Regions from separate parts of the Acidovorax sp. NN32 genome, predicted to be linked through region 2. Evidence: riboswitches for the same ligand, from Rfam matches in the RefSeq annotation. Region 2 holds a riboswitch; the other holds the start of a gene.
What was found. A riboswitch is a leader RNA that binds a small molecule or an ion and turns the genes downstream of it on or off. The one in region 2 is predicted to bind thiamine pyrophosphate.
Positions count from the first base shown of each region.

Region 1: another riboswitch for thiamine pyrophosphate. It lies ahead of thiC (phosphomethylpyrimidine synthase ThiC); the one in region 2 lies ahead of ACT89O_RS11230 (purine-cytosine permease family protein).

Region 1 covers NZ_CP199679.1:981,806-997,633, forward strand. The annotation lists gene murG (undecaprenyldiphospho-muramoylpentapeptide beta-N-acetylglucosaminyltransferase) at 1-911, shown strand, start outside; gene murC (UDP-N-acetylmuramate--L-alanine ligase) at 908-2,341, shown strand; gene ACT89O_RS04580 (D-alanine--D-alanine ligase) at 2,338-3,327, shown strand; gene ACT89O_RS04585 (cell division protein FtsQ/DivIB) at 3,327-4,142, shown strand; gene ftsA (cell division protein FtsA) at 4,250-5,479, shown strand; gene ftsZ (cell division protein FtsZ) at 5,715-6,956, shown strand; gene ACT89O_RS04600 (methyl-accepting chemotaxis protein) at 7,081-8,868, opposite strand; gene lpxC (UDP-3-O-acyl-N-acetylglucosamine deacetylase) at 9,084-10,007, shown strand; gene ACT89O_RS04610 (hypothetical protein) at 10,015-10,191, shown strand; TPP riboswitch at 10,234-10,357, shown strand; gene thiC (phosphomethylpyrimidine synthase ThiC) at 10,472-12,364, shown strand; gene ACT89O_RS04620 (methyl-accepting chemotaxis protein) at 12,562-14,217, shown strand; gene ACT89O_RS04625 (GspE/PulE family protein) at 14,466-15,828, opposite strand, start outside.
Region 2 covers NZ_CP199679.1:2,373,057-2,388,884, reverse strand. The annotation lists gene ACT89O_RS11255 (sulfate adenylyltransferase subunit 1) at 1-966, shown strand, start outside; gene fdxA (ferredoxin FdxA) at 1,081-1,410, shown strand; gene ACT89O_RS11245 (NAD(P)/FAD-dependent oxidoreductase) at 1,442-2,509, shown strand; gene ACT89O_RS11240 (nuclear transport factor 2 family protein) at 2,638-2,997, shown strand; gene ACT89O_RS11235 (GyrI-like domain-containing protein) at 3,010-3,891, shown strand; TPP riboswitch at 3,929-4,033, shown strand; gene ACT89O_RS11230 (purine-cytosine permease family protein) at 4,106-5,386, shown strand; gene thiD (bifunctional hydroxymethylpyrimidine kinase/phosphomethylpyrimidine kinase) at 5,455-6,303, opposite strand; gene ACT89O_RS11220 (FAD-dependent oxidoreductase) at 6,591-7,721, shown strand; gene thiS (sulfur carrier protein ThiS) at 7,718-7,915, shown strand; gene ACT89O_RS11210 (thiazole synthase) at 8,000-8,812, shown strand; gene ACT89O_RS11205 (thiamine phosphate synthase) at 8,805-9,728, shown strand; gene ACT89O_RS11200 (hypothetical protein) at 9,786-12,008, opposite strand; gene ACT89O_RS11195 (3-hydroxyacyl-CoA dehydrogenase) at 12,081-13,604, shown strand; gene ACT89O_RS11190 (oxepin-CoA hydrolase, alternative type) at 13,647-14,426, shown strand; gene ACT89O_RS11185 (Crp/Fnr family transcriptional regulator) at 14,591-15,310, shown strand; gene ACT89O_RS11180 (phosphotransferase) at 15,346-15,828, shown strand, end outside.

The DNA of each region.
Region 1 (15,828 bases), 1.4 Mb from region 2:
ACGGTTTCGCCCTCGAACTGATCGACTTCTCGGGCGTGCGCGGCAAAGGCATCGTGACGCTGGCCCTGCTGCCGCTGCGCCTGCTGCGTGCGTTCTGGCAAGCCCTGCAGGTGGTGCGGCGCGTCAAGCCCGATGTGGTGGTGGGCCTGGGCGGATACATCACCTTTCCGGGCGGCATGATGGGTGTGCTGGCAGGCAAGCCGCTGGTGCTGCACGAGCAGAACTCGGTGGCGGGCATGGCCAACAAGGTGCTGGCCGGTGTGGCCGACCGGGTGTTTACCGCCTTCCCCAACGTGTTCAAACAAGGCCAGTGGGTGGGCAACCCCCTGCGCACGCCGTTCACGCAGCAGCCCGGTCCGGCCGAGCGGTTTGCGGGGCGCACCGGTCCGCTGCGCCTGCTGGTGGTGGGTGGCAGCCTGGGGGCGCGCGCACTCAACGAGATCGTGCCAAAGGCTATTGCCCTGATGCCTGCCGACCAGCGCCCGCAGGTGATTCACCAGAGCGGCGCCACGCAGATCGACGCCCTGCGGGCCAACTATGCGGCTGCAGGGGTCGAGGCGGAGTGCACGCCCTTCATCGATGACACCGCCAGCGCGTTTGCGGCGGCCGACATCGTCGTCTGCCGCTCTGGCGCGAGCACGGTCACCGAGATTGCTGCCGTGGGCGCTGCTGCCTTGTTTGTGCCCTTCCCGTCGGCGGTGGACGACCACCAGACCACCAATGCCAGGTTCCTCGTGGATGCCGGTGGCGGCTGGCTGGTGCAGCAGCGCGACCTGACGCCCGAAGGGCTGTCGCAAATGCTATTGAAATTGGAGCGCCCTGCGCTTGTAGATATTGCGCTGAAGGCCAAAAACATGCAAAAAATCAACGCCACCCGCGAAGTGGTGACTGCCTGCGAGGAGTTGGCATGAAACACGCGATTCGCCATATCCATTTTGTGGGCCTGGGCGGCGCGGGCATGAGCGGCATCGCCGAGGTGCTGTTCAACCTGGGCTACCGCATCTCGGGCTCGGACCTGGCCGACAGCGCCACGCTGCGCCGCCTGGAGGGGCTGGGCATCAAGACCTGCCTGGGCCATGCGGCTGCGCACATTGATGGTGCCGATGCGGTGGTCACCTCCACCGCCGTCACGCCCGACAACCCCGAGGTGCTGGCAGCGCGCGAGAAAAAAATTCCCGTGGTGCCCCGCGCGCTGATGCTCGCCGAGCTGATGCGCCTGAAGCAGGGCATCGCCATTGCAGGCACCCACGGCAAGACCACCACCACCAGCCTGGTGACCAGCGTGCTGGCCGAGGCGGGCCTGGACCCGACCTTTGTGATCGGCGGCAAGCTCAACAGCGCAGGCGCCAATGCCAAGCTGGGCAGCGGCGACTACATCGTGGTCGAGGCCGATGAGTCCGACGCATCGTTCCTGAACCTGCTGCCCGTGATGGCCGTGGTGACCAACATCGACGCAGACCACATGGAGACCTACGGCCACGACTTCGGCCGGCTCAAGGGCGCGTTTGTCGATTTTCTGCACCGCATGCCGTTCTACGGCACGGCCATCCTGTGTGTGGACAGTCCCGCCGTGCGCGACATCCTGCAAAGCGTGACCTGCCCCATCACCAGCTACGGCTTTTCGGAAGACGCGCAGGTGCGCGCCATCAACGTGCGCGCCGAGGCGGGCCAGATGCGCTTTACCGTGCAGCGGCGCAACGGCGTCACGCTGCCCGACATGGAGATCGTGCTCAACCTCGCGGGCGAGCACAACGTGCTCAACGCGCTGTCGGCCATTGCCGTGGCGGTGGAGCTGAACATTCCGGACGAAGCCGTACAGCGTGCGCTGGCAGGCTTCAAGGGTGTGGGCCGGCGCTTCCAGCGTTATGGCGACCTGCCCGCCAAGGACGGCGGCCAGTTCACCGTGATCGACGACTACGGCCACCACCCGGTGGAGATGGCGGCCACCTTGGCTGCCGCACGGGGTGCCTTCCCGGGGCGCCGCCTGGTGCTGGCTTTCCAGCCGCACCGTTACAGCCGCACGCGCGATTGCTTCGAGGATTTTGTGAAGGTTATTGGCAATGCCGATGCCGTGCTGCTCACCGAGGTGTATGCCGCTGGGGAGGCGCCTGTGGTGGCCGCCGATGGTCGATCGCTGGCCCGTGCGCTGCGCGTGGCGGGCCGCGTGGAGCCGGTGTTCATCGACAACGTGGCCGACCTGCCGCAAGCCATTGCCGACAACGCGAAGGACGGCGACGTGGTGATGTGCATGGGCGCAGGGTCGATTGGCGCCGTACCTGGCAAGGTGGTGGAGATGCTACAAAATAGTGAGCTTTCAGCGCTTGAAGGGAGCGCGCTATGACCGTTTTTGATTCCAATTTTGATGTGAAATCCCTGGGCAAGGTTGCCGTACTGATGGGCGGTGACTCGGCCGAGCGCGAGGTCTCGCTGATGTCTGGCAGCGGGGTGCTGCAGGCGCTGCGTTCGCGCGGGGTGGATGCCCATGCCTTCGACCCCGCGCAGAACGCGCTGGGCGACCTGAAGCGCGACGGCTATGCACGCTGCTTCATCGCGCTGCACGGCCGCCATGGTGAAGACGGCACGGTGCAGGGCGCGCTGGAGCTGCTGCGCATCCCGTACACCGGTCCGGGCGTGATGGCCTCGGCCATCGCCATGGACAAGGTCATGACCAAGCGCGTGTGGCTGGCCGAGGGCCTGCCCACACCACGCTACGTGTGGCTGGCGCCCGACCGCCAGCAGCGCGAGGTGGTGCGCACCGTGCCCGATGAGCTGGGCCTGCCCCTCATCGTGAAGCCGCCGCGCGAAGGCTCCTCCATCGGCGTGACCAAGGTGCGTGGCTACTCGGACATGCAGGAGGCCGTGCAGCTGTCTGCCCAGTACGACCCCGATGTGTTGTGCGAAGAGTTCATCGAAGGCGAAGAAGTGACCTGCCCCGTGCTGGGCCAGGGCGCCAGTGCCCGTGCGCTGCCAGTGATCCGCATCGTGGCACCCGATGGCGCCTACGACTACCAGAACAAGTATTTCACCGACGACGTGAAGTACCAGTGCCCGAGCGGCCTGCCCGAAGCCGAGGAGCGCGAGATCCAGCGCATCGTGCTGGAGGCTTACCGCACCCTGGGCTGCCGGGGCTGGGGCCGTGCCGACCTGATGATCCGCGCCAGTGACCGCAAGCCCTTCCTGCTGGAGATGAACACGTCCCCCGGCATGACCGGGCATTCGCTGGTGCCGATGTCCGCACGGGCTTCGGGCATCAGCTACGAAGAGCTGTGCCTGCGCATCCTGGCCGATGCCGCCTTGGACACACCGACAAGGTCGAAGGCCGACTGATGACCCCAACGTTGCCCGCACCGCTGGACGTCAAGCTCATGAACCTGACCGCATCGGTCTTGTTCGTGGGCTGCGTCCTGCTCGTGCTGGCGGCGGGGGCCTGGTGGGTGCTGCGCTACCCGGGCTTTGCGATTGCGCGCATCGTGGTGCAGGGCGAGCTGGTGCACAACAACGCGGTGACCTTGCGGGCCAATGTCGCGCCGCACCTGGTGGGCAATTTCTTCACGGTGGATTTGCGTGCCGCGCGCGAGGCCTTCGAGCAAGTGCCCTGGGTGCGCCGCGCCCAGGTGCGGCGGGTGTACCCCGGCAGCCTGCGCGTGGAACTGCAGGAGCATGACGCGGTGGCGTACTGGGGGCCGGACACCGGCTCTGCGCTGGTCAACAGCCAGGGCGAAGTGTTCGAGGCCAACGTGGGTGATGTGGAACAGGACGGCCTGCCGCGCCTGCTGGGACCTGCGGGCAGCTCCCCCGAGGTGCTGCAGATGTTTGGCCTGCTGCAGCCGGTGTTCAAACCGCTCGGGCTGGAGGTCGAGACGCTGGAGCTGACGGGGCGGGGCGGTTGGCGGGCCACGCTGGACAGCGACGCCGTGGTGGAGCTGGGCGGCGGCACACCGCAGGAGGTGGTGCAGCGCACGCAACGCTTCACGCGCACCCTGACACAGGTGGCTGCGCAGTACGGGCGGCGCGTGGATGCCCTGGAGTCCGCCGACCTGCGGCATGCCGGGGGCTACGCCCTGCGCATGCGCGGTGTGACCACGGTGGTGACCGATACCGCAGCGGCGGCTGCTTCGGCAAGTGCCGTGCGCAGGAGGTAATGGCATGCAGCAACAGCAACAGCGCTGGTATGTGGAGCGGGACGCAGGTGGGTTCGTGAATGGGGCCGTGGGGCGGCGGGACAGAACAGAGAAGGGCAGAGACTGATATGGCAAGAGAATACAAAGACGTTGTGGTGGGGCTGGATATCGGCACCGCCAAGGTCATGGCCGTGGTGGCCGAGGTCCTGCCCAATGGCGAGCTCAAGCTTGCAGGCTTGGGCGTGGCCCCGAGCAATGGCCTCAAGCGCGGTGTGGTGGTGAACATCGACGCTACCGTGCAAAGCATCCAGCAGGCCCTGAAAGAGGCCGAGCTGATGGCCGACTGCAAGATCCAGCGTGTGTACACCGGCATCACCGGCAGCCATATCCGGGGGCTCAACTCCAGCGGCATGGTGGCCGTGAAGGACAAGGAAGTCACCTCGGCCGACGTGGCGCGCGTGGTCGAGACGGCCAAGGCCATCAACATCAGCAGCGACCAGCGCCTGCTGCTGGTGGAGCCGCAAGAGTTTGTGATCGACGGGCAGGATGTGAAAGAGCCTATCGGCATGAGCGGCATCCGCCTGGAGGCCAAGATCCACATCGTGACCGGTGCGCAGAGCGCGGCCGAAAACATCATCAAGTGCGTACGCCGCTGCGGCCTGGAGGTCGAGCAACTCATGCTGAACCCGCTGGCCAGCAGCCAGGCCGTGCTGACCGACGATGAGCGCGAGCTGGGTGTGGTGGTGGTGGACATTGGCGCGGGCACGACCGATGTGGCCATCTTCACCGGCGGCGCGATCCGCCACACGGCAGTGATTCCGATTGCGGGCGACCTCATCACCAGCGACATCGCGATGGCGCTGCGCACGCCCACCAAGGACGCTGAAGACATCAAGGTGGAAAGCGGTTACGCCAAACAACTGCTGGCCGACCCCGAGGCGCAGGTGGAAGTGCCGGGCCTGGGCGACCGCAGCCCGCGCATGCTGAGCAAGCAGGCGCTGGCCGGTGTGATCGAGCCGCGGGTGGAAGAAATTTTCTCGCTCGTGCAGCAGGTGGTGCGCGAGTCGGGCTATGAAGAAGTGCTGTCGTCGGGCATCGTGCTCACAGGCGGCAGCTCGGTGATGCCCGGCATGATCGAGCTGGGGGAAGACATCTTCCTCAAGCCCGTGCGCCGAGGCATTCCCAAGTATTCCAGCGCGTTGTCTGACATGGTGGCCCAGCCCCGTGCTGCTACCGTCATGGGCCTTCTCGAAGAGGCCCGGCTGGCCCGTTTGCGCGGCTTCAAGGTGGCGCAAAAGAGCGGGTCCATGAAGACGGCGTTCGGCCGTTTCAAAGATTTCATCGTGGGGAATTTCTGACCATGAAATACCCAGGAATGAGCGCCGCCGGGCCGCCCCAAGGTGCGAAGGCCCCCTTGGGGGGCAGCGCAGCACACGCAGTGGCAAGCGTGGGGGCCTTGTGGTTAGCCCGTGGTAGCCCGCACGGCACTGCGCGAGAGCGATGGCGATGTACAGGACCGCCTCGTTCTCCAGCCACCAGTACCCCCTTCCCCATATGGCAATTGCCTACGAATTTAGAAACAGGAGCTCCAAGATGACCATCGAAATGATCGAAGCCGAAGAATTCAACCAGGGCACCCAGATCAAGGTGATCGGTGTGGGCGGTGGCGGCAGCAATGCCGTCGAGCACATGATTTCCCGCAGCGTGCAGGGCGTGGAGTTTGTCAGCGCCAATACCGACGCGCAGGCGCTCACGCGCAGCTCGGCCCACCGTGTCATCCAGCTGGGTGGCAGTGGTCTGGGGGCAGGCGGCAAGCCTGAAAAGGCGCGCGATGCCGCCGAAGCCGCAGTGGAAGACATCCGCGACGCCATCTCGGGCGCGCACATGCTGTTCATCACGGCGGGCATGGGCGGTGGCACGGGCACCGGGGCTGCCCCGGTGATCGCGCGCATCGCCAAGGAAATGGGCATCCTGACCGTGGGTGTGGTCACCAAGCCGTTCGACTGGGAAGGCGGCCGCCGCATGAAGAACGCGGACGAAGGCCTGGCTGAGCTCGAAGCCAATGTGGACTCGCTGATCGTGGTGCTCAACGAGAAGCTGCTCGATGTGCTGGGCGATGACATCACCCAGGACGAGGCCTTTGCGCACGCCAACGACGTGCTCAAGAACGCCGTGGGCGGCATCGCTGAAATCATCAACGAGTACGGCCAGGTGAACGTGGACTTCGAAGACGTGCGCACCGTGATGGGCGAGCCCGGCAAGGCCATGATGGGCACGGCCACGGCCAGCGGCCCGGACCGTGCGCGCATCGCCGCCGAGCAGGCCATCGCCTGCCCGCTGCTCGAAGGCATCGACCTGTCGGGTGCCAAGGGCGTGCTGGTGTTGGTCACCGCGAGCAAGGGCAGCCTCAAGCTGTCCGAGTCGCGCCAGGCCATGAACACCATCAATGCCTACGCATCGACCGACGCTCATGTGATCTTCGGCGCTGCCTACGACGAAACCCTGGGCGACGAGATCCGCGTGACCGTGGTGGCCACAGGCCTGTCGCGTGTCAACGCACGCCGCCAGCCCATCTCGGTGGTGCAAGGTGGCCTGCGCACGGGCACGGACAATATGGCCTACCAGATGCCCATGGCCGGTGTGGGAACGCTGGGGGGGGCTGTGGGTGTGCAAGGCGGCCACACGGGCAGCGCGCAAGCCGACTACGGCAGCATGTCGGTGCCCAGCGTGTGGCGCACCAACCGCACCCAGGCTGCGGCCCGTGTGGACGCGCTGTCCTCGGGTGGCATGGATGACCTGGAGATCCCGGCTTTCCTGCGCAAGCAAGCCGACTGATCGACAACAGGCTCTTCCATGGGCCGCAAGACAAGAAGCCCTGCCAGCACAAGCTGGCAGGGCTTCTCTTTTTTTGCAGCGAGGTTTGCTTGCGCTGTGCTTGTGCTGCTTCAGGTCCTTGGGGTCAGAAGGACTCCCAGTCGTCGTTGTTGTTGTCCGCTGCAGGTTTGGGGCTGCTGGCCTTGGGCGGCAGCGCCGCTGCCGGGGCCTTGGCGGGCGACGCAGGGCGGGGTGCAGCGGCCTTGGCCAGTGCGGGGCGTGGTGCGGCAGCGCGTACTGGAGCGGGTGTGGGGCGGGGTGTGGCCGCAGGGGCGGGCCGGCTTGCCGGGGACGGCGCTGGGGCATTGCTGCCATTGACCCGGAACAGCGCGACCACCTGGGTGAGCTTCATGGCCTGCTCGCGCAGACTGTCTGCGGCGGCAGTGGATTGCTCCACCAAGGCAGAGTTCTGCTGCGTCATCTGGTCGAGCTGGTTCATGGCCGTGTTGACCTGGGCAATGCCCTGGCTCTGCTCGGACGTGGCTGAGCGGATTTCGCCAATGATGTCGGTCACGCGCTGAACGCTTTCCACGATCTCGGTCATGGTGGCGCCCGCATTGCCCACCAGCTGCGTGCCCGACTCCACCTTTTCGACCGACGCGCCAATCAAGGCCTTGATCTCCTTGGCGGCTTCGGCACTGCGTCCGGCCAGGCTGCGCACCTCGCTGGCCACCACGGCAAAGCCCCGGCCTTGCTCGCCCGCGCGGGCCGCCTCGACGGCGGCATTCAAGGCCAGGATATTGGTCTGAAAGGCGATGCCATCGATCACGCCGATGATGTCGCTGATCTTGTTGCTGCTGGCGTTGATGTCCTGCATGGTGGCCACCACCCGCGACACCACTTCGCCCCCACGCGCCGCGACCGCAGCGGCCGATGTGGCCATCTGGTTGGCCGTCTGGGCGGAGTCCGAGGTCTGCTTGACGGTGCTGGTCAGCTCCTCCATGCTGCTGGCCGTGCTTTGCAGGTTGCTGGCGGTGTCTTCGGTGCGGTGAGCCAGGTCGTTGTTGCCCTGCGCGATTTCGCTCGACGCGGTGGCGATGCTGTCGGTGGCGGCGCGCACGTCGGTGACCAGCTTGCGCAGCGAAGTGACCATGTGGGCGAGCCCGTCGAGCATCGAGCCGGGGTGGGCCGTGGGGATGTGTGTATCGAGATTGCCTTCGGCCACTTCCGACATGATCGCGATGGCGTCAGTAGGCTCTCCCCCGATCTGGCGCAGCACGGAGCGCGATACGAACAGGCCGATGGCCCCCACCACAAGAATCACCACCACCACCATGGCCAGGCTCGACAGCAGGGCCTTGCGCAGCAGCATGTCTACGTCATCGGTATACAGCCCCGAGCCCACCATCCAGTTCCACCCGTCTACACGGACGATGTACTGGAGCTTGGGCACCGGGGTGGTCTGGTTGGGGCGGGCAAACATGGTGGGGACAAACGCCTTGCCATCCTTGCTGCTGCGCATGCCGTTCACCAGCAGGGCGATGATGTCCACCCCCGAGCCGTCCTTGACCTTGCCCAGCATGTTCTGCCCATCCCACTCGGGTTTGAAGGGGTGCATCACCCCCACGCCCTCGGTGGTCCAGATGTAGAAATACTCGGTCTTGCCCTCGGGGCCACCATAGCGCGCAATGCGCAGGGCGTCCTTGGCGGCCTTTTGGGCCTCCTCCTGGGGCATGGCGCCGCTGGCGGCCTTGGCCTGGTAGGCGGCCACTATGCTGTGGGCGGACTGGACGGCGGTGGTCAGCAGCTCTTTTCGGGACTCGGTGATGAGTCGTCGCTCCTGCAGGAGGGAGGTGACGGCCATGATCAGCAGCGCGACAAGCGCAGTGCCGATCATGAGCATGATTTTCATTTTGAAGCTGAGCTTGCTCATGGGAGTCTCCTGGGGGGCATTTGTGGTGTGTTCATGTTGTATCTTTTCAAGGCCCTCTGGCCCCAAATTGTGCGGCGAACCCGGTGGCCTGCGCAGTAGGTGAAAACGCGGCGGTAGCTCTACGTACGGGCCCCAAGCGCTCCGGGCATGGCGTCTGCAAGGCAGGCAAGACCTCAGCCCGTGCGGGACAGGGCGCCAGAAACTAAAATGGCGGGATGCTCCAGCAACGCACCCTCAAGACACTGACCCGCGCCGTAGGCGTCGGGCTGCACAGCGGCCAGCGGGTCGAGTTGACCCTGCGGCCAGCGCAGCCGGACACGGGGATTGTCTTTCGGCGGGTGGATCTGCCACAGCCCGTGGACATCCCGATCCGCGCCGAGGCCGTGACGGACACCCGGCTGGCATCCACCATCGCGGTCGGCAATGCCAAGGTGCACACGGTGGAACACCTGATGTCGGCCTGTGCCGGGTTGGGGCTGGATAACCTTTATGTGGACATCACGGCCGAAGAGGTGCCTATCCTCGACGGATCTTCCGCATCTTTCGTTTTCCTGCTCCAAAGCGCAGGGGTCGAGCTGCAAAACGCGCCCAAGCGCTTCATCCGCGTCCTGCGGCCGGTGGAGGTCCGCGAGGGCGAGGGCGCCAATGCCAAATGGGCACGTTTGACGCCTTACCACGGCTACAAGCTCAGTTTCGAGATCGACTTTGACCACCCGGCCGTGGACTCCACCGGCCAGCGTGTGGAGTTTGACCTGGGGCAAGGCAACTACAGCCGCGACATTGCCCGCGCCCGCACCTTCGGCTTTACCCGCGATGTGGAGATGATGCGCTCCAACGGCCTGGCGCTGGGAGGCGGGCTGGACAACGCCATCGTGATGGACGATTACAAGGTGCTCAACAGCGACGGCCTGCGCTACGACGACGAGTTCGTGAAACACAAGATCCTGGATGCCATGGGCGACCTGTACCTCATTGGCAAGCCCCTGCTGGCGGCCTACAGCGCTTTCCGCTCGGGCCACGCCATGAACAACCTCTTGCTGCGCGAGCTGCTGGCCCAGCGTGATGCCTGGGAGGTGGTCACGTTCGAGGATGAGCGCCAGGCCCCCACCGGCTTCGCTCAGCCCGCGCGCGCCTGGTAGCACGCACATGTTGATCTTTCGCTGGCTGGCCATGCTGCTGCTTCTGGCGGCTGCCGTGTCGTTTGCGTTTTATGCCGGTACGGGGCAGGCGCGCTACAAGCGCCTGGGGCTCATCATCCTCAAGTGGACGGTGATTGCCGCCGTCTTTTTCTTTGCGGTGATCCTCATTGGCCGACTCGCGTGATGCGCGGGCTCTGCAACGCAGTTTTTTCTCTGGCCTATACTCGCGCCTGCTCCGGGGTGTGCTGATGCGCTGAGATGCAAGAGGCCTGAAGAAATTCAGACCAGCTTGCGAACCCGACGAACTTGATCCGGTTCATACCGGCGGAAGAAGAGCCGACCTCCTTGTCCCCGTGCCCGCAGTCCCTGTGGGCACGTCATGCCCCAGGCGCTGCCGCCCCTGGGGGGCGCACAGGTCCATTCCGGAGCAGACCCCACCGCCACCGGAACCAGGAGACCTGCCCATGAACGCCCCCGATCCCATCGCTCGCGAGAAATTTGCTGAATTGCTGGCGCTGACGCGCGAGCCCTTCCCCGCATCGCGCAAAGCCTATATTCCCGGCCAACTGCACACCGACCTGCGTGTGCCCGTGCGCGACATCGCGTTGACCAACGGCGAGCTGGTCAGCGTGTACGACACCTCCGGCCCTTACACCGACCCTGAAGCCGTGATCGACGTGCGCAAGGGCCTGGCCAGCGTGCGCGGGGGTTGGATCACCGGCCGTGGCGATGTGGAGCACTACGAAGGCCGCGCGCCCGTGGCGCTGGACGATGGGCAAAAGAGCGAAGACGCCACGCGCCTGGCCCAGCTGCGCGCCGAGGCCGCCGCCCTGCAGCGCAAGCCCCTGCGCGCCAAGGCCGGTGCCAACGTCACGCAGATGCACTACGCCAAGAAAGGCATCATCACGCCCGAGATGGAGTACGTGGCCATCCGCGAAAACGGCAAGCGTGAGTGGATGGAGCAGTACATGGCTGACGCAGGCCGCGAGCAGCGCCTGATGGGCAACCCGATGGGTGCCAGCATCCCGCGCATCATCACCCCCGAATTCGTGCGCGACGAAGTGGCCCGGGGCCGCGCCATCATCCCCGCCAACATCAACCACCCCGAAGTGGAGCCGATGGCAATCGGCCGCAATTTCCTGGTCAAGATCAACGCCAACATCGGCAACTCGGCCGTCACGTCGAGCATTGAAGAAGAGGTGGAAAAGCTCGTGTGGGCGATCCGCTGGGGTGCCGACAATGTGATGGATCTTTCCACCGGCAAGAACATCCACACCACACGCGACTGGATCGTGCGCAACTCGCCGGTGCCGATTGGCACGGTGCCGATCTACCAGGCGCTCGAAAAGGTGGGCGGCGTGGCAGAAGACCTGACCTGGGAAATCTTCCGCGACACGCTGATCGAGCAGGCCGAGCAGGGCGTGGACTACTTCACCATCCACGCCGGTGTGCGCCTGGCCTACATCCACCTCACGGCGCAACGGCGCACGGGCATCGTCTCGCGCGGCGGCTCCATCATGGCCAAGTGGTGCATGGCACACCACCGCGAGAGCTTCCTGTACGAGCACTTCGAGGACATCTGCGACATCATGAAGGCGTACGACGTGTCGTTCAGCCTGGGCGATGGCCTGCGTCCCGGCTGCGCGTCTGACGCCAATGACGAAGCGCAATTCGCCGAGCTGCACACGCTGGGCGAACTCACGCAAGTGGCTTGGAAGCATGACGTGCAGACCATGATCGAAGGCCCCGGCCATGTGCCCATGCACATGATCCAGGCCAACATGACCGAGCAGCTCAAGACCTGCCACGAAGCGCCGTTCTACACCCTGGGCCCGTTGACCATCGACATCGCACCGGGCTATGACCACATTGCCAGCGCGATTGGCGCGGCCATGATCGGCTGGATGGGCACGGCCATGCTGTGCTACGTGACGCCCAAGGAACACCTGGGGCTGCCCGACCGTGATGACGTGAAGCAGGGCATCATTGCCTACAAGATCGCCGCCCACGCGGCCGACGTGGCCAAGGGGCACCCGGGCGCCCGCTCGCGCGACGATGCGCTGAGCCAGGCGCGCTTCGACTTCCGCTGGCAGGACCAGTTCAACCTGGGCCTGGACCCGGAAACAGCGAAGGAGTACCACGACGAAACCCTGCCCAAGGACTCGGCCAAGGTGGCGCATTTCTGCTCGATGTGCGGCCCCAAGTTCTGCTCGATGAAGATCACGCAGGAAGTGCGTGACTTTGCAAAACAAAAGGGTGTGGCCGAGGCTGAAGCCCTGGCCCAGGGCATGCAGACCAAGGCGGCAGAGTTTCAGAAGGGCGGGGGCGAGTTGTACATCCCCCTGAAGCCCGTTTGAGAACAGTGCAATAAGCGCAGCTACTGGCCCCGAGGATTCCCTGAAGCAGGGCCACGGGGCCGTGCTTACCCTGTGCGGTGGATAGCCCCGCCCGGCATATAGTCCCGCCCACCCCCGGTTCAGAAGACCGGGAGGAAGGGCGTGTGGCACTAAATTTGCTATGCTGAGTTATCTGTTAAAAAATGTAAGGAAGAGCCATGAATGCTCTCGGCCGCTTCTCTATCCGCACACGTCTTTACTTCGGAACCGTTTTTTCGCTGATTCTTCTGATCGTCATTGGCGCCATGGGCTATGTGGCCCTGGACCGCACCCGGGGCACATTGCAGGAGCTGTTTTCGCAGCGGGTGCAAACCCTGACCGATATGTCCGACCTGCGCACGACCCTGGGTGACCTGCGCCGGACCGAAAAAGACATCATCATCAATTTCAACAACTCGGTCGAGGTCTCTGCCCTGCGCGAGTCCTGGGCCAAGACCCTGGCTGCGCTGCGCAAGAGCCTGGCCGAGGTGCGCCAGGTGCAGTCGGGCGATGCAGAGTTTGTGGCCTCCATCGACAAATCCCTGGACGAGATCAAGCAGTACGAAACCGGCATTGCCCCCATCTTCGAGAAGATCGAGGGCGCGCAGCTCGATGGTGCGGGGGGCGGTGCCTACGCCGACCGCCTGAAGGTCCACATGGAGGCCACCGACAAGCTGTTCTCCAGCCTGGCCAGCGCGGCCCGCTCGCAGATGGACGAGGCCCGTGCGGGGGTTGAATCGCGCACTTCCACCATGTCGGCGTTGATTGGCATCGGGCTGGTGCTGGGGTTGGCGGTGCTGATTCCGCTCACCTTCTTCAGCGTGCGCTCCATCACCAAGTCGCTGGGGCAGGCGCAGGAACTGGCCGACCGCATTGCCAGTGGTGACCTCTCTCGCGATGTGGCGGCCATGAACCAGGACGAGGTGGGCCAGCTGGTGTCAGCCATGGGCCGCATGCAGGACGCCTTGCGCGGCCTGGTGCGCCAGGTGCAGGACGCGGCAGGCAACATCACCACCGCCAGTTCCGAGATCGCCAGCGGCAACCATGACCTGAGCCACCGCACCGAGCAGACCGCGGCCAATCTGGAGGAAACCGCTTCGTCCATGGAGCTGCTGACCAGCACCGTGCAGCAAAGCGCCCAGTCCTCCCGCCAGGCCAGCGACTTCGCTTCGTCGGCCGCCGAAGTGGCCGCACGCGGTGGTGCCGTGGTGTCCCAGGTGGTGACCACCATGGACCAGATCACCACCAGCTCGCGCAAGATTGCCGACATCACCGGCGTGATCGACTCCATTGCCTTCCAGACCAACATCCTCGCGCTCAACGCGGCCGTGGAAGCCGCGCGCGCCGGTGAACAGGGCCGGGGCTTTGCCGTGGTGGCCAGCGAGGTGCGCAACCTCGCGCAGCGCAGCGCCGAGGCGGCCAAGGAGATCAAGGGTCTGATCGGTTCGTCGGTGGAACGCGTCGAAGATGGATCGCGCCTGGTCAGCCAGGCCGGGCAGACCATGACCGAGATTGTCAGCAGCGTGCGCCGGGTGTCTGACATCATTGCCGAGATCACAGCCTCGTCGGCCGAGCAAAGTGACAACATCGGCCAGATCAGTCAGTCCGTGAGCCAGCTCGACCAGATGACGCAGCAGAACGCCGCGCTAGTGGAAGAGTCCACCGCTGCCTCTGAATCGCTGCGCGAACAGGCGCTGCACCTGAGCAGTGCGGTCAGCCAGTTCAAGCTGCAAGACGGCGGGGCTCCTGCACCCTCAGTCTTCAGCGCGGCAGCGGCGCCCGCTGCGCCAGCCGTGGCCCAGGCGCAGCGCAGGCCTGCGCTGCGCATACGTTAATTTTGAGCATTTTTGACCGCTAGGGACCCTCTGCACGAATCACCGCGCCGTGTGCATCTGCGGTCTCGGGCGGTCTGCGGCGTTGCAAAACCTCGCAATAGCTACGGCGATTGCTGCGTTTTGCGCCTTGCAGCCCATCACGATCCGCAGCGCACACTTGCCGCTCGATTCGTGCAGAGGATCCCTAGCGCTTATCTATTAAGCGCTAGTTGCTATCAAAATAATATCAAACTGGCCTCTGCGGCTGGCTAGTCCCGCGTCACCCGCAGCAATTCCTCGCGGCTGGTGATGCCTGCTGCAATCAGCCGTTCCCCATCCTCGCGCATCAGCGCCATGCCGTCGGCCAGCGCGGCGGTGCGGATGTCGGCTTCGGACGCCTGGTTGTGGATTTGCGCGCGGATCGCGTCGGTGGTCACCAGCAACTCGAACACACCAGTGCGGCCCGTGTAGCCCGTCTGGCCGCAGTGCTCGCACCCGCTGCCGTGGCAATGGCTGCAGTATTTGCGCACCAGCCGCTGGGCCAGCACGCCGAGCAGGGACGACGACAGCAGGAACGGCTCCACCCCCATGTCGGTCAGCCGCGTGACGGCGCTGGCTGCGTCGTTGGTGTGCAGCGTGGCCAGCACCAGGTGGCCCGTGAGTGAGGCCTGGATGGCGATCTGTGCGGTTTCGAAGTCGCGGATTTCGCCGATCATGATGATGTCCGGGTCCTGGCGCAGGATGGCGCGCAGGGCCTTGGCAAAGGTCAGCTCGATCTTGCTGTTGACCTGCGTTTGCCCCACCCCGGGCAGCTCGTACTCGATGGGATCTTCCACCGTCATGATGTTGTTGCGCGTGGCATCGAGCCGCCCCAGCGCCGCATACAGCGTGGTCGTCTTGCCCGAGCCCGTGGGCCCTGTCACCAGGATGATGCCGTGCGGCTGGCTGATCAGCCCCTCGAAGCGGCGCAGCGTCTCACCCTGCATGCCCACGGCTTCCAGGCTAAGTTTGCTTTCGCTCTTGTCCAAGAGGCGCAGCACCGCGCGTTCGCCATGGGCGCTGGGCAGGGTGGAAACGCGTACGTCGATGGCGCGGGTGCCCAGGCGCAGGCTGATGCGGCCGTCCTGCGGCAGGCGTTTCTCAGAGATGTCCAGGTCGGCCATGATCTTCAGGCGCGAGATCAGCGCGGCGTGCAGTGCGCGGTTGGGTTGCACCACCTCGCGCAGGGTGCCGTCCACGCGAAAACGCACGCTGGAATGGCGCTCGTAGGGCTCGATGTGGATATCGCTCGCGCCGTCGCGCGCGGCCTGCGTGAGCAGGGCGTTGAGCATGCGGATGATGGGTGCGTCGCCAGCCGATTCCAGCAGGTCTTCCACGGCGGGCAGCTCCTGCATCATGCGCGAGAGGTCCGCGTCGCTCTCGACCTCGCTCACCACGGTGGCGGCGCTTGATTCGCTGTGCGAATACACGGCGCTGATGCGCTGGGCCAGGGCCGGGGCGTCCAGCGGCAGCAACTGCTGCACCGGGTGTTTGCGCAGCACTTCGGACAGCGCACCGGCGTCGGGGTGGGGGCCATGCCACAGCACCAGCTGGTGGCCGTCGTCCTCCAGCAGCAGCTGGGCGGTGCGGGCA
Region 2 (15,828 bases):
GACTGGAAGAACCCCGGCCTGGCCCTGCTGCCCCAAACCCGCCGCCACAGCCTGCTGGCCCACCTGCTGCGCGTGCACTCGCTGGTGTTTGCCGTGAACAAGCTCGACGCGGTGGAAGACCCCGCTCTGGCGTGGCAGCACATCCAGGGCGCGTTGCAGTCCTTTGCCCAGGCGGCAGGCATCACCGTGCGCGCCATGGTGCCGGTGTCGGCCCTCAAGGGCTGGAACGTGGTGGACGCCCATGCGGGCTGGTGCGGCTATGACGGCCCCACGCTGCTGCAGGTGCTGGAAGCACTGCCCAACACCCCCGCAGACACAGCGCTGGCACCGGCCTTCCCGGTGCAGTGGGTCGAGAAGTTCTCGTCGTCCTCCGACACCTCGCAAGGCCGCCGTGTGTTCTGGGGCCGCGTGGCTGCGGGCAGTTTTGCGCCCGGCACCGCTGTACAGATCTTCCCCAGCGGCCAGCTGGCCACCGTGGCGCAAGTGCTGGACCATGCGCGTCGCCCCAAGGACGTGCCCGCAGGTACCAGCGCCGGCATCATCCTGGACCGCGAGGTGGATGTCTCGCGGGGCGACTGGATTCTGGCGGCGCCTGCCGTCGCCACCCCCGCCGAAGACGACTTCGACACGCCCGCCAGCGTGCCTGCATGGCCCGCCAGCCGCGAGCTGCGCACCACGGTGGCCTGGATGGACGACGAGCCCCTGGTCGCAGGCCGCGTGTACTGGGCGCTGCACGGCCACCGCTGGGTCAAGGCCAAGGTCAAGGCCGTGGTGCACAAGCTCAACATCAACACGCTGGCCGAAGAGGCCGCCACCCAGCTCGACCCCAATGCCATCGGCCATGTCGACCTGCTGCTGCAAGAGGCGATTCCGGCCGCCCCCTTTGGCAAAGCCCGGGTGCTCGGATCGCTGATCCTGGTGGACACCGCGAGCCACAAAACGGCCGGTGCCGTGCTGGTGAACTGATCTAGATCAGCGCCCGTAACCCCAGTCACCCCATCGGGGTGAGGGACCCTGTAACCAAAGGTCGGTGAAAGCTTCTAAAATTGAGGGTTTTCACCGACCCACACAACTCCTGTCATGACCCACGTCGTCTCCGAAAACTGCATCAAGTGCAAGTACACCGATTGTGTGGACGTGTGCCCCGTGGACTGCTTCCGCGAAGGCCCGAACATGCTTGTCATCGACCCCGATGAATGCATCGACTGCGCCGTCTGCATCCCCGAATGCCCGGCCAACGCCATCTTTGCCGAAGAAGATCTGCCGGCCGACCAGATTGCTTTCATCAAGCTCAACGCCGACCTGGCCTTTGCCGACGGCTGGAAGAGCATCACCAAGCGCAAGCCAGCGCTGCCAGACGCCGACGAGTGGAATGGCAAACCGGGCAAGGTCAACGAACTGGTCAAGTAAAACGCCCCGCGCCCCGTTGGTGTCCGAGACTTTGCAAGTGCCCGCAGTCGTAGAGACCGACGCCGTTGTCATCGGCGCGGGTCCTGTGGGCCTGTTCCAGGTCTTCCAGCTGGGCCTGCAAGGCATCACCGCCCATGTCATCGACGCCCTACCCCATGCGGGTGGCCAGTGCGTCGAGCTGTACGGCGACAAACCCATCTACGACATCCCCGGCATCCCCGTGTGCACCGGGCGCGAGCTGGCTGGCCTGCTGCTTGAGCAGATTGCGCCGTTCAAGACCCAGTGGCACCTGAACACGCTGGTGTCCGCACTCACCGTGCAGGCCGATGGGCGCCTGCTGGTCGAAACCTCCCAGGGCGCACAACTGCTGGCCCGCACGGTGTTCATTGCTGCCGGTGTGGGCGCCTTTGTGCCACGCACGCTCAAGGTGGACGGCATCGAGCGCTTTGTGGGCGCCCAGGTCCACTACCAGAACCTGCCCGCCACGGCCCACGTAGCCGGGCTCCATGTGGTCGTGCACGGCGGCGACGAGCCCGCCGTGGCCCGCGCCTTGGAACTGGCCGAGCAAGGCCAGGCCGCCCGCGTCAGCCTGCTGCACCGCCGCGACGTGTTCCAGGCGCCCGACGCCCTGCTGCAGCGTCTGCAGCAACTGCGCGACACAGGCCGCATCCATGTCGAGGCCGCGCAGATCACCGGCATCGACACCACAGGTGATCTGCTGACGGCCTTGCAGGTCGTGGACGCCGATGGCAGCACCCGCGCCCTGGCAATCGACCTGCTGGTGGCCGTGCTCGGCATCTCGCCCCGCCTCGGCCCCATCGCCGACTGGGGCCTGGCCATGGACCGCAAACAGCTGGTGGTGGACACCGAGGCCTTCCGCACCAGCGTGCCCGGAATCTACGCCGTGGGCGACATCAACACCTACCCCGGCAAACGCAAGCTCATCCTGTGCGGTTTCCACGAGGCCACGCTAGCCGCCTTTGGCGCCGCCGAGGCGCTCAAGGGCGACAAGGTGGCGCTGCAGTACACCACCACGAGCCCAAGGCTGCACCAGCTGCTGGGTGTGGCTCCGGCGTCTGTGCCTTCCGCCAGCACGTAGTCCAGGCGAGTCGGGGCACCGTCGTTTCGTGCCCAAACGACGCGCCCACAAATAAGCACAAAATGTCCAAAAGGCGCGCAAGCGCCCGGCACGATGGCGTCTCCCTTCAACACCTATCGGAGCACACCATGAGCCAACAACCCCTTCAATCCATCTGGGACACCTACACCGCGTCGTGGAAAACCGACTCGGCCGCAGACAGGGAGGCCCTGTTTTCCCAGTCCCTCGACCCCGCCTGCACCTACAACGATCCGCTGGCCACCGCCCAGGGCTGGGACCAATTGACGGCCTACATGGACAACTTTCACAGCCAGGTGCCCGGCGGGCATTTTGTGACCCACTACTTTGCCAGCCACAACCAGCAAAGCATCGCCAAGTGGAACATGGTGGATGGCAGCGGCCAGGTGATCGGTGAAGGCGTGAGCTACGGCCGGTACAACGACCAGAACCGGCTGGTGGCCATGACCGGTTTCTTTGAAACCCCTTGAACGGACGCCACCGTGCTTTATCTCCGGCAAATCCAGGAGGGCATCGATTTCATCGAGGCCCACCTCGAATCCGATATCCAGCTTTCCGAGGTGGCACGGGCTGCCGGGATGAGCCAGTGGCACTTCCAGCGGATCTTCAAGGCACTGACCAACGAAACCTTGAAGACCTACATCCGCTCGCGCCGGTTCTCGCGGGCGCTGGAGCAGTTGACCAACACGCGGCTGAGCGTGCTCGACATTGCGCTGGCGTCGGGGTACGAGACACAGGAGAGTTTCACGCGCGCGTTCCGCGACTGCTTTCGGCTCACGCCGTCGCAGTACCGCAAGATGGGCAACCGCTCGCTGTTCGTGCGGAAGATCCGGTTTGACCAAAGCTACCTCGCGCACATTCACCACAACATTTCCCTGGAACCCGGCATCCAGCAGCAGCCCGCCATGCAATTGGTCGGGCTGCCCACCGACTACTACGGCATCGATTCCGAAAAAAACAACCTGGGCCAGAAACTGCCGCCCCTGTGGGCGAAGTTTCTGCCCCGGTTGGGCGAGATTGCGAACACCGTGCCCGGGGTCTGTTATGGCGTCGTGGCCCCGGCGGGGCCGCACACGGAAGAGCTGCGCTACCTGGCCTGCATCGAAGTGAGTGGCCCCGGTGCACTGCCACCGGGCATGGAGGCCATGGAAATCCCCGCGTCCACCTATGCACGCTTCACCCACAGGGGTCCTGCCCAGAACGTCGATGCGACGGTGAACTACATCTACTCCAGCTGGCTGCTGTCGGCCAGCCAGACGCACAGCCTGGGGCCGGATCTGGAAATCTACGGCTCGCAATACCACCCGACGTCCGCTGACTCCGTGATGCACTACGCCATCCCCCTCACCCAGGCCGGGCGCTGACCCACCCTCTACAATGGCAACCGCGCTCCTTCGGGGGCGCCAACGCTAGGGGTGTCGAGACCGGCCTGCCGGAACCGACTGAGAGAGTCCCTTTGAACCTGATTGAGATCATCCTCGCGCAGGGAAGCACGTCCGCTTTGGCCCAGCCCTGAATGAAATGACTTTGGGGCGCGCTGGCGGGCCGCCCCTGCTCTGTACTGCCACGGAGCCATCCATGTCCTCATCGCCCGCCGCGCCCTCCCACAACGAAGCGCTGGCCCCCGTCTCCCTCGACCGCCGCGTCTTCCAGTGGCATGACCACGCCTCGCTCTGGTTCAGCCTGGGCGTGGGCTTGCTGGTCATGCAGGTGGGTGCATACCTGATGCCCGCGTTGGGCACCAAAGAAGCCCTCATCGCCATCTTGGCCGGTTCCATCGTGGGCGCGGGCCTGCTGGGCTGGGTGGCCAAGCTGGGCTGCGACAGCGGCCTGGCCAGTGCCGGCCTGATGCACGCCGTTTATGGCCGCACCTTTGCCAGCCTGCCGATCATCCTGAACATCGTGCAGCTGGTGGGCTGGGGCACGTTCGAGCTGGTGGTGATGCGCGATGCCACCGTGGCCATCGGTCAGCAGTCGGGCAGCATGGCCGGTGCGCACTGGCCGGTGCTGGCCACGCTGCTGTGGGGCGGCGTGGTGATGCTGCTCATCAGCGGATCGATGGTGCAGCTGGTGCGCAAGGTGATTGCGCGCGTGGCGCTGCCGCTGGTGGTGCTGTCGCTGCTGTGGCTGTCGTGGCAGTTCTTGTCGCTGGCACAGGCCCAGGGGTTTGATGCGCTGTGGAACCGCCAGGGCGCGGGCGGCATGGGCGTGTTCCCTGCGCTGGATCTGGTGATCGCCATGCCGATTTCGTGGCTGCCGCTGGTGGCCGACTATGCGCGCCACGGCAAGAACGGCGGCTCTGCATTGCGCGGCACCTGGCTGGGTTACGCGCTGGCCAACATGTGGTGCTACACGCTGGGTGTGCTGGTGGCGCTGACCTTGCCCAGCAAGGACCTGGTGCAGGCGCTGCTGCTGGCCCAGGGCGGGCTGATTGCGCTGTCGCTGATCCTGATCGACGAGGTGGACAACGCCTATGGCGACACGTATTCAGGCGCGGTGTCAGCCCACAGCCTGCTGCCGCGCTGGGGCGTACGCAAGTGGGGTCTGGCCATGGCGGTGGTATGTACGGGCCTTGCGCTGGTCTTGCCCATGCACAGCCTGGAGCCCTTCCTGCTGCTGCTCAGCTCCGTATTTGTGCCGCTGTTTGGCGTGATCCTGGGGCGGCTGGCGTTTGGCACCGATGCACCTGCATTGCTGGCAGCGGCGCGCAAGGTGAATGCGGTGCCCGTGGCGATCTGGCTGGTGGGGATTGCCGTCTACCACCTGGCTCCCAAGGTGCTGCCGGGTGCGGGCTCGGCGCTGCCGGCATTGGCGTTCAGCTTTTTGCTGGCCTGGGCCACACGGCCACGGGGCCGTTGAATAGCTATCGAATTGTGAGCTACTAGCGCTTACCAGATAAGCGCCAGCGGCCAAAAACACTTAAATTTCTACAGCACCAACTGCGCCACAGGCGCATAGCCGTGGTTGAGCGGGCCGTGGCCGCGGCCGGTGGTCACATCAGCCCCTGCGGCGATGGCGCCCAGAATGTAGGCACGCGCGCGCTCCACCGCCTGCTGCAAGGGCAGGCCCTGCGCCAGGTGTGCCGCAATGGCCGACGACAGGGTGCAGCCCGTGCCGTGCCCGTTGGGCGTGGCAATGCGTGCAGACTCCAGCCGCTGCCGCACACCGCTGCGGGTGGCCAGAACGTCCACCACCCAGTCTCCAGGCAGGTGGCCGCCCTTGAGCAGTGCCGCACGTGCACCCAGAGCGCACAGTGCCTGCGCGGCTTCGTCCAGCGTTTCCACGCCCTTGATGCTGCGCCCCAGCAGCCAGCCGGCCTCGTCCAGGTTGGGGGTGATCACCTCGGCCAGCGGAAACAGCTCCTGCACCAGCACGCTCACGGTTTCTGAAGCGATGAGCCGGTCGCCACTGGTGGCCACCATCACGGGGTCGAGCACCACGTGCGGCAGCTGGTAGGTGCGGATGGCATCGGCCACCACACGCACCACCTCGGACGAATGCAGCATGCCGATCTTGACCGCATCCACGCCAATGTCCTGCACCACGGCGTCGATCTGGGCCTTGAGCATCTCTGGCGGAATGCCGTGGATGCCCGTCACGCCGCAGGTGTTCTGCGCCGTGATGGCCGTGATGGCCGTCATACCGTAGCAGCCCAGGGCGCTGAAGGTCTTGAGGTCGGCCTGGATGCCCGCCCCGCCGCCGCTGTCAGAACCGGCAATGGAAAGCACGCGCACATAGCGGCGCGCTGCGGAGGTCGGTGGGGTCAATGAAGTCATGGCAAAAATTATGGCCTATGCGCTAGCGCAAAAAGAGCGGCCAAGGGTTGTGCTGTAATTGATTTTTTCCGGACGAAACAGGGGTGTCCCTCCGTTCAGAACCTGAACAGGTTCTTCGGTGTGCGACTGAGAAATACCCTGGGGCTCGCACGCAGCGCTGCATGGCACTGCCTGCAACGTGGCCCCGCTACCCGATCCAGGTCATGCTGGCGTGGGGAGTTTCCAAGAGCGGCGCTGCCCCCGTTTTGTCCATGGTTGCCAGCCAACACGGACACACCGACGGACCTATGCCACTTCAACCCTCTTCTTTTGCGATTCTGGGCGCGGGCCTCATGGGCCGCCTGCTTGCGGTGGAGCTGGCCCGCCAGGGTCACCGTGTGGACATCTACGACGCGGGCAGCCCGGCCGCCGAACATTCGGCCGCGACCGTGGCCGCGGCCATGCTGGCGCCGCTGGCCGAATCGGCCATCACCGAGCCCGGCGTGGTGCGCATGGGCCACCACGCCCTCACCCGCTGGCCGCAGCTGCTGGCGGCGCTGGCCGAGCCCGTGTTCTTCCAGCAGGCCGGCACGCTCATCGTGTGGCACCGGCAGGACGCGGCCGAAGCCCAGCGGCTCACGCGCCAGCTGGAGGCCAACCAGCACCAGGTGCCAGAGCTGCCCGCCCTGCAAAAGCTGGACGGCGCCGCGCTGGCCCAGGCGGAACCCACCCTCGCGCAGCGTTTTGCGCAGGGCCTGTACCTGCCCGGCGAAGGCCAGCTCGACAACCGGCAGCTGCTGGCCGCCCTGGTGGTGGAAATGCAGCGGCTGTCGGTGCGCACGCACTGGCACAGCCCCCAGTCGCCCGAGGCCTTTGCACCCGGCGCCCCTGGCCAACCCGACTGGGTGCTGGACTGCCGTGGCTTGGGCGCCAAGGGCCAGTGGAGTGCACTGCGCGGCGTGCGCGGCGAGGTGGTTCGCATCCACGCGCCGGATGTCACGCTGCAGCGCCCAACGCGGCTGGTGCACCCGCGCTACCCCATCTACATTGCGCCCAAAGAAGACAATCTGTTCGTCATCGGCGCCACCGAAATCGAATCGGACGACCTGTCGCCCGCCAGCGTGCGCTCCACACTGGAGCTGCTCTCCGCCGCCTACGCCGTGCACCCCGGCTTTGCAGAGGGCCGCATCCTGGAACTGGCCACGCAGTGCCGCCCCACGCTGCCCGACAACCTGCCCGCCATCCGCCAGCCGCGCAAGGGCGTGCTGGAAATCAACGGCCTGTACCGCCACGGCTTCATGATCGCGCCCGCGATGCTGGATGTGACGCTGGAAGTGCTGAACGCAGGACAATCGCAGCTTTCGCAACGATTTGACCTCGCGCTGGACTTGGAGCCCGCCCCCCTGCCCCCACCCAGCGCGGCCGCCGCTTTCGCATGAACATTTCCATCAACCAGATCCCGCACGAACTGCCCGAGGGCGCTACCGTGGCCGACGCCGTGGCCGCCATCGCGGCCCGCCCGCCTTTTGCCGTGGCCGTGAACACCACCTTTGTGCCCAACACCCGCTACGCCGCTCAGGCCCTGCAGCCCGGCGACCGTGTGGAAATCATCTCGCCCGTGACGGGGGGCTGATCCGCCGCCTGAAAATTGAAGCCAAATTGGCACCTAGCGCATGATAAATAAGCGCTAGCAGCTATCAAAAGCATAGTAAACACCATGACCACTTCAACGCCCCAAGACCCCCTGGTGCTCTACGGCCAGCAGTTCGCCAGCCGCCTGCTGCTGGGCACCTCGCGCTACCCATCCCCCGCAGTGCTCGAAGCCGCCGTGCTGCGCGCCAAGCCTGCCATGGTCACCGCATCGCTGCGCCGCCAGGGCAGCAACCCGGCCGAAAGCGGTAGCAGCTTCTGGGAGCTGCTGCGCAAGCTCAACGTGCCTGTGCTGCCCAACACGGCAGGCTGCCACAGCGCGCAAGAGGCCATCACCACGGCACAGATGGCGCGCGAGGTGTTCAACACCCCCTGGATCAAACTGGAGCTGATTGGCGACGACTACACCCTGCAGCCCGACACCCTGAACCTGGTGGGCGTGGCCGAACACCTCATCAAGGAAGGCTTTCAGGTGCTGCCCTACTGCACGGAAGACCTGGTGCTGTGCCAGCGCCTCGTGGATGTGGGCTGCCAGGCCGTGATGCCCTGGGCGGCACCCATCGGCACCGGGCGCGGCCCCGTCAACCCCTATGCCTTGCAAACGCTGCGTGAACGGCTGAACGTGCCGATGCTGGTGGATGCCGGGCTGGGCCTGCCATCCCACGCCTGCCAGGTGATGGAATGGGGCTATGACGGCGTGCTGCTCAATACTGCGGTCGCACTGGCGCAAGACCCTGTGGCCATGGCCGGTGCCTTCGCCGATGCTGTGAATGCCGGGCGCGCCGCGCGCCAGGCAGGTGCCATGGCAGCGCAGGATGCGGCCCAGCCCAGTACGCCCGTGCTCGGCACCCCCTTCTGGCACCATGAACAACATGCGTGACGACACCAGCGCCATGGTGCAGGCCATTCTTGCGCACCACGCCGCCACCTTCGCGGGCTTTGGCGCCGAGCCCGCCCCGAAACCCACGCGGCAGGAAGCCGCCTACCTGGCAGCCCTGCATGCCTGCAGCACGCTGGGCTTTATTGCCCACGACGCGGAGTGCCTGGCCCAGGCCTGGCTGGCACAGAGTCTGCGCACCGGCACCTTCCAGCCTGAGCAATGGCCCGACGCGCCAGAGGATTTTGGCCTGCAACCCGTGCCACATGCCCAAGCGTTCGCCCCATGCCCTGAGCACCTGGGCCTGTACGCCGTGTTGCCCGACGCCGACTGGGTAGGCCGCATGGCGCGTGCGGGCGTGCCCACCGTGCAGCTTCGCTTCAAGTCGGACAACGCTGCCGCCATTGAACGGGAAGTGCACGCCGCCGTACGGGCCGTGCAGGGCACGGGTGCGCTGCTGTTCATCAACGACCATTGGCGCACGGCCATCCAGGCGGGTGCCTATGGCATTCACCTCGGCCAGGAAGATCTGGATGCCCTGGCCCCCGACGAACTCCAAGCACTGCGCGCTTCGGGCCTGCGCCTGGGTGTCAGCACCCATGGCTACGCAGAAATGGTGCGTGCAGATGCAGTAGGCCCCAGCTACATCGCCATGGGCGCCGTATTCCCGACCACCCTCAAGAAGATGGCCACGGCCCCGCAGGGTGTGGGCCGGTTGGGTGTGTATGCGCGCCTGCTGCGCCACTACCCCCAGGTGGCCATTGGCGGCATCGGCGCCGAGCAGTTTGCGCCGGTGCAGGCCACAGGCGTGGGGTCGATTGCGGTGGTGCGGGCCCTTGTCAATGCCCCAGACCCTGAAGCCACCGCCACGCACTTGATGCGCCTGATGGAACAAAACAGCCAGCGCGCGAGCCGCTGAAGGGACGATCCATTGGCCTGTCGGCCTGTCGGCCTGTCGGCCTGTCTGCCTATCGGCCTATTTGCGGTCGCCTTTCTTCTGCTCCAGTTCCAGCCGCAGTTCGACCAGGTCGTTGTCCATGCCAAAACCGACGGCCTGACCCGCGGCCGGGGGCGCGGTCACCGGCACGGCCGGCAGATCGCTCAGGGTGAGGTGGGGCGGCTCTGACAGATCAAGGTCGAGGTCCAGATCCAGCGGCGCACCGCGCGTGTCGCCATCCAGTGCGGAGGGCGCTGCAACACCCGATGCCTGAGATGGCTGCCCTGTAGCGGGAGGCATCCCGTCAAAGTCGAACTCCAGGCTCGCCGCGCGCGAGTCCTGCGGTAATGCCGCCGTTGTCGCAGGCACCTTCGGGGCTGGCGCTTGCTGCACCTGGGTTTCGTCCCGAGGTGCGGCGAGCGGTGTGGTGCGCTTGCGGGGCGCAGGCTCCCCTCGGGCACTTGCGGGCGTGGTCTGCGCAATGGAGAGCAACAGCAGCAGGTCGTCGTAAGCCGCAAGGTCAAAGGGCTCGACCGAACCGACACCGTTCTGCCGGAACAGCAGCTTTTCGAGCAGCTGCAGCACGGACGGAGACGTCCATTCAGCCTCGATGTCAGCGAGCGCATCGGTGTAGTGATACAGCATGCGGCCCGTGCGATGGAAGCTGGCAAATTCCGGCACCTGCGCGTTGAACGATTGCATGAACTGCGTACGCAGTTGCGTGAACTCCTCCACCCGGCTCAGCGTGTGGTACAGCCGCAAAAGCTCCAGATACGCCAGCGGCGAAGTGGCACCGCGCTCAGCGATGTGCGTTTTCAGCACTTCGATGGCCTGCTGGTGTTCCCCCACCGAGATAAAAAACTCGGCCTGTTGCTGGATGTCGAAAAGCTCTTCCGGGCTGACGATGTGCAGCGCGGGTTGCTGCGTGACTACAGCGGCAGGTGCTGGCGGGGGAACGGTCGCCTTCAGGGGGACCGGGGCACTGGGCAAAGGGGCCGTGGCCACAAAAGGAGGTACCAGCGGGGCAGCAGCTGAGCCCGGGGAAGGTTCCCGGGCTTCGGCGGACTCATCGGACGGCAGCCAGTGATCGCTGGGGTCGGGGGGCAGGCCCAGCGCAGCCCCATGCTCGACCACGGCATCTCGGCCACCCAGCGCAGCCACCGAATCGCGCCATGCGCGCACCGCCTTTTCGGAGGCGCTGCGCATCCGCCCCCAGGCCCACACAGCGAGCAACAGTGCCAGCAGCAGCAACCCGCCCAGCGCGTAGACAACCGTGGCAGGAAATCTCTCGCTCTCTGCCTGCTCCAGCTGTTGCTGCAATTGCGCTGCGCTGGCCCGGTCGCGGGCGGCCTGCGCCCGCAGGGCAGCAACGTCGGATTCCAGGGCCTTGAGCCGGTCAGCCTCCTGGTTGACATCCTCGGGCTGGGCATTCATCGCTTTCCAGAGCGCTGCAGCCTGGGCACGCTGGGCCGAGGGCTGGTCTGATGGCATCACCAACAGTTCAGGCGAGGTGCGCAGTGCCAGCGGACGGTCTACCCAGAGATCGAGTGGCTCGACGACCAAGCGAGCCCGGTCAGCAGGCTTGGGGGCTGTAGGCAGCTTATTTTTTTCAGCGCTGGCCTGGGGGCGCGCCACCGGACGCTCTGGGGGCCGTACCGGGGCCGTCCGCGCGGCGGGCTTGGCCACCGACGGGGTGCTGGGTACGGGCTCGGGCCGGTTTTCGGAAGACAAGGGCACCGATGCCATCGGAGAAGGCGCCACAGGCGCAGTGGCAGCCCCTGCAGCGCGCTGCCCTGCTGCACCCTGGGCCGGACGGGGTGCTTCGACCCCACCGGCCGCAAGGGAAGGTAGCCGCGAGACGTCGACCGGCGATGCGGACCGTGCCACCGTGGATGGAAGCTCGGCAAAAAATGTGTAGGTGCGCGTGACCTTGCCTGTGCACCCCGCCGACAAGGTGACCATCAATACCGGTTCGTCCACCGCGATGGCGGCCTGCACCCGCACGGCCGGAGACCGCCCCCGCATGTCGGGCAATGGCACTACCCGCACCTTGGCATCGCCAATCACCGTATCGCCGGCCACCAGCTTGGCCGTCACGCAGGAAGAGGCCAGATCGGTGCCTGGGTCGGGCTGGATATCGAAGGAAAGATCTACCGGGGCACCCAACACCACCACGCCCCTGCTGCCGCCCAAGGACAGTGCCGAGGCGCCTGCAGCGACCGCCCACAGACTGGTCCCCAAAATGGCGTTACGGATTTTCACAATATGTTCTGTTTTTGGTGCAACCCATTCTTGCACATAAGTCCCGCGCAACGCCAGAGCCATAATGGCGCTATGAAAATTCAGTTTCCCAACATCGCTATCGTGGGCACCGGCGCCATGGGTCGGGGCATTGCACAAATCGCCGCACAGGCTGGCAGCCAGGTTTTTCTGCTTGATGCCAACCCCGGCGCCGCCGATGCGGCCAAGGCGGCGCTCCAGGAGCAATGGAACAAACTGGTGGCCAAGGGCCGCATCGATGCCGCGCAGGCCGGTGACCTGACCGCGCGGCTGCACCCCGTCAAGGTCGTGGCCGACCTGGCAGGCTGCGACCTGGTGGTAGAAGCCATCGTGGAGCGGCTGGATGTGAAAAAGACGCTGTTCGCCGAACTGGAAGCCGTGGTGCGCCCGGATGCGGTGCTGGCCACCAATACCTCATCCCTCTCGGTCACCGCCATCGGCGCGGGCCTGCAGCGGCCCGAGCGCCTGGCAGGTTTCCACTTCTTCAACCCCGTGCCGCTCATGAAGGTGGTGGAAGTGATTGCCGGGCTCAAGACGGATGCAGCCGTGTGCACCGCCCTGGCCACGTATGCGAGGGAAATGGGACACACCCCCGTTCAGGCACAAGACACCCCCGGCTTCATCGTGAACCACGCCGGGCGCGGCTTTGGCACAGAGGCCCTGCGCATCGTGGGCGAAGGCGTGGCCGACTTCGCCACCATCGACCGCATCCTGCGCGACCAGGTCGGCTTCAAGCTCGGCCCCTTTGAATTGATGGACCTGACGGCGCTGGACGTCTCCCACCCGGTGATGGAATCCATCTACCGCCAGTACTACGACGAGCCGCGCTTTCGCCCCAGTGTGATCACCGCGCAGCGCCTGGCAGGCGGCGTGGTGGGCAAGAAGGTGGGCGAAGGCTTTTACCGCTACGTGGACGGCGTGGCGCAGATACCGGCAGAGGCGCCGCCGCCCGTGGTGGCTGAGATTCCCCCCGTGTGGGTCTCGCCCCGTGCCGCGCGCCGCGCGGAGCTGTACCAGCTGCTCAAGGACCTGGGCGCCACCATCGAAACCGGCCAGTCGCCCTCGCCCCAGGCCATCACGCTGGTCGCGCCGCTGGGGTTTGACATCACCACCGTGGCGGTCGTGGAGCGCCTGGACCCGGCGCGCACCATCGGCATCGACATGCTGATCGACGACGCCGCTACCAAGCGCCGCGTGTTGGCCACCAACCCCGCCACCCGCGTGGACATCCGCAACGCAGCGCATGCGCTGTTTGCCCGCGACGGCAAGGCCGTGAGCGTGATCCGCGACAGCGGCGGCTTTGTCACGCAGCGTGTGGTGGCCACCATCGTCAACATCGCCAGCGACATCTGCCAGCAAGGCATCTGCTCCCCCAAGGATCTGGAAACCGCTGTGACACTGGGCCTGGGTTACCCCCTGGGGCCCCTGGCCATGGGCGACCGCTGGGGGCCGACCAACATCCTCGAAGTGTTGTTCAACATGCAGACCGTGTACGGCGACACACGCTACCGCCCGAGCCCCTGGCTGCGCAGGCGCGGCGCCATCGGCCTGAGCCTGACCCACGTCGAAGAAGCCTGATCGCGCGAACAGAGCAAGAGCCGCTCCCCAACCAAGGCCACCATGCCCGCAGAACTCCAGAGCACCAGCCAGGGCCAGACCCTGATCCTGACCCTTAGCAACCCTGAGCGGCGCAACGCCATCGACCCGGTGATGTACGCAGCGGGCGTGGAGGCGCTGGGTGTGGCCGAAAGCAGCCCTGACATTCGCAGCGTGGTCATCACGGGGGCCGATGGCATGTTCTGCTCGGGCGGCAACCTGCAGCGCCTGCTGGCCAACCGCCAGGAAGCCCCCGAGGTACAGGCACAGAGCATTGAAGGCCTGCACAACTGGATCGAGACCATCCGCACCTACCCCAAGCCTGTGATTGCAGCCGTGGAAGGCGCGGCGGCCGGTGCGGGCTTTTCATTGGCATTGGCCTGCGACTTCATCGTGGCGGCCCGCAACGCCGTGTTTGTGATGGCCTACAGCAATGTGGCCCTGTCGCCCGATGGCGGCGCCAGCTGGAGCCTGTCGCACGCCCTGCCCCGCCAGGTGGCAACCGAGATCCTCATGTGTGGTGACCGCATCAGCGCAGAACGCCTGCACGCTCTCGGGGTGGTCAACCGCATTGCAGAAACCGGCAGCGCGCTGGAGACCGCCCTGGCACTGGCCGAGCAGCTCAATGCGCGCGCACCCAATGCCCTCGCGAGCATCAAGGAGCTGCTCAACGAAGCGCCCCATGCCCAGCTCACACACCACCTCGCCCATGAGCGCGACCATTTCGTGAAGAACCTGCACCATGCGAACGGCGGGGCCGGTATTTCTGCCTTCCTAGAGAAACGCGTGCCCCGCTACGAATAGCACCTGCACACACCCACCCGACCGCCCCCGGCCCGCTGCACTCCAGCGCCCGGGGGTTTTCTTTTTGGTGGCCACCGTGCAGACACGCAGGTGACAACCCTGACGCAGCACGAAGGTCCCTGACGCGACAATGGGTCTGTTTCTAGTCACCCAAAAGACAGGCCATGGACGACCCGATTCTTACTATCGAAGAACGTGAAGCGATCAACTCAGGTCGCTGGTTTTCATCTCTCTCACCTTCTCTACGCCACGACATCCTCAGATGTGCATACGTCAAACGCTTCAAGGACGGCGGCCTCATTGCCGCACGCGGAGATCCGCCCGAGGAGTGGATTGCCTGCGCGCGCGGTGCGGTGCGGGTGAGCTCGACCTCCATCTCGGGCAAGCAGATCACGCTGACCTATGTGGAGCCGGGCATCTGGTTCGGCGACGTGGCGATCTTCGACGGGGACCGGCGCACACACGACGCCTACGCGCATGGCGACACCACGATCCTGTGTGTGGCCAAGGCCGATTTCCGCAAGATTCTGGCGGTGCACACCGAGCTGTACGAAGCCATGCTGCGACTGCATGCGCGGCGCATTCGCCAGCTGTTCGGGCTGGTGGAAGACCTCAACACCCTGCCCTTGCGCTCGCGCCTGGCCAAGCAGCTTGTGCATCTGGTGCGCAGCTACGGCGTGCCCAGCCTGTCGGACGGCAGCGAGATGCGCATCAGCCTGCAACTGGCGCAGGAAGAACTGGCGCAGCTCTTGGGCGCATCGCGCCAACGCGTGAACCAGGAACTCAAGGCCATGGAGCGCGAGGACGCCATTCGCATCGAGCCGGGCGGACTGGTGGTGCGTGACCGCGAAGCCCTGATGCGCATTGCTGAAACCGACAACTGACTCGTTGACTGACCGAACCTCTCCCCCATTCCTCCATGAGCAACTTTGACCATTTCGTCGGCACCCGTCCTGTTTCCGATCAGCACGCCTTTGATACCGAAGCGCTGACCGCGTGGCTTGCACGGAACATGGAAGGCTTCGGAGGCCCCCTGACCGTGGAAATGTTCAAAGGGGGGCAGTCCAACCCCACCTACAAGCTCATAACGCCCGGTGCCAGCTACGTGATGCGGGCCAAGCCTGGCCCCGTGGCCAAACTGCTGCCTTCTGCCCACGCCATCGAGCGAGAGTTTGCGGTGATGAGCGGCCTGTATGGCACCGACGTTCCCGTGCCCCGCATGTTTGTGCTGTGCGAGGACGAATCCGTCATCGGCCGCGCCTTCTACGTGATGGAGTGCATGCAGGGCCGCGTGCTGTGGGATCAATCTCTGCCCGACATGACGCCAGCCGAGCGCGGCGACATCTACAACGAGATGAACCGCGTGATTGCCGCACTGCACACGGTGAAATTTGCAGACCGG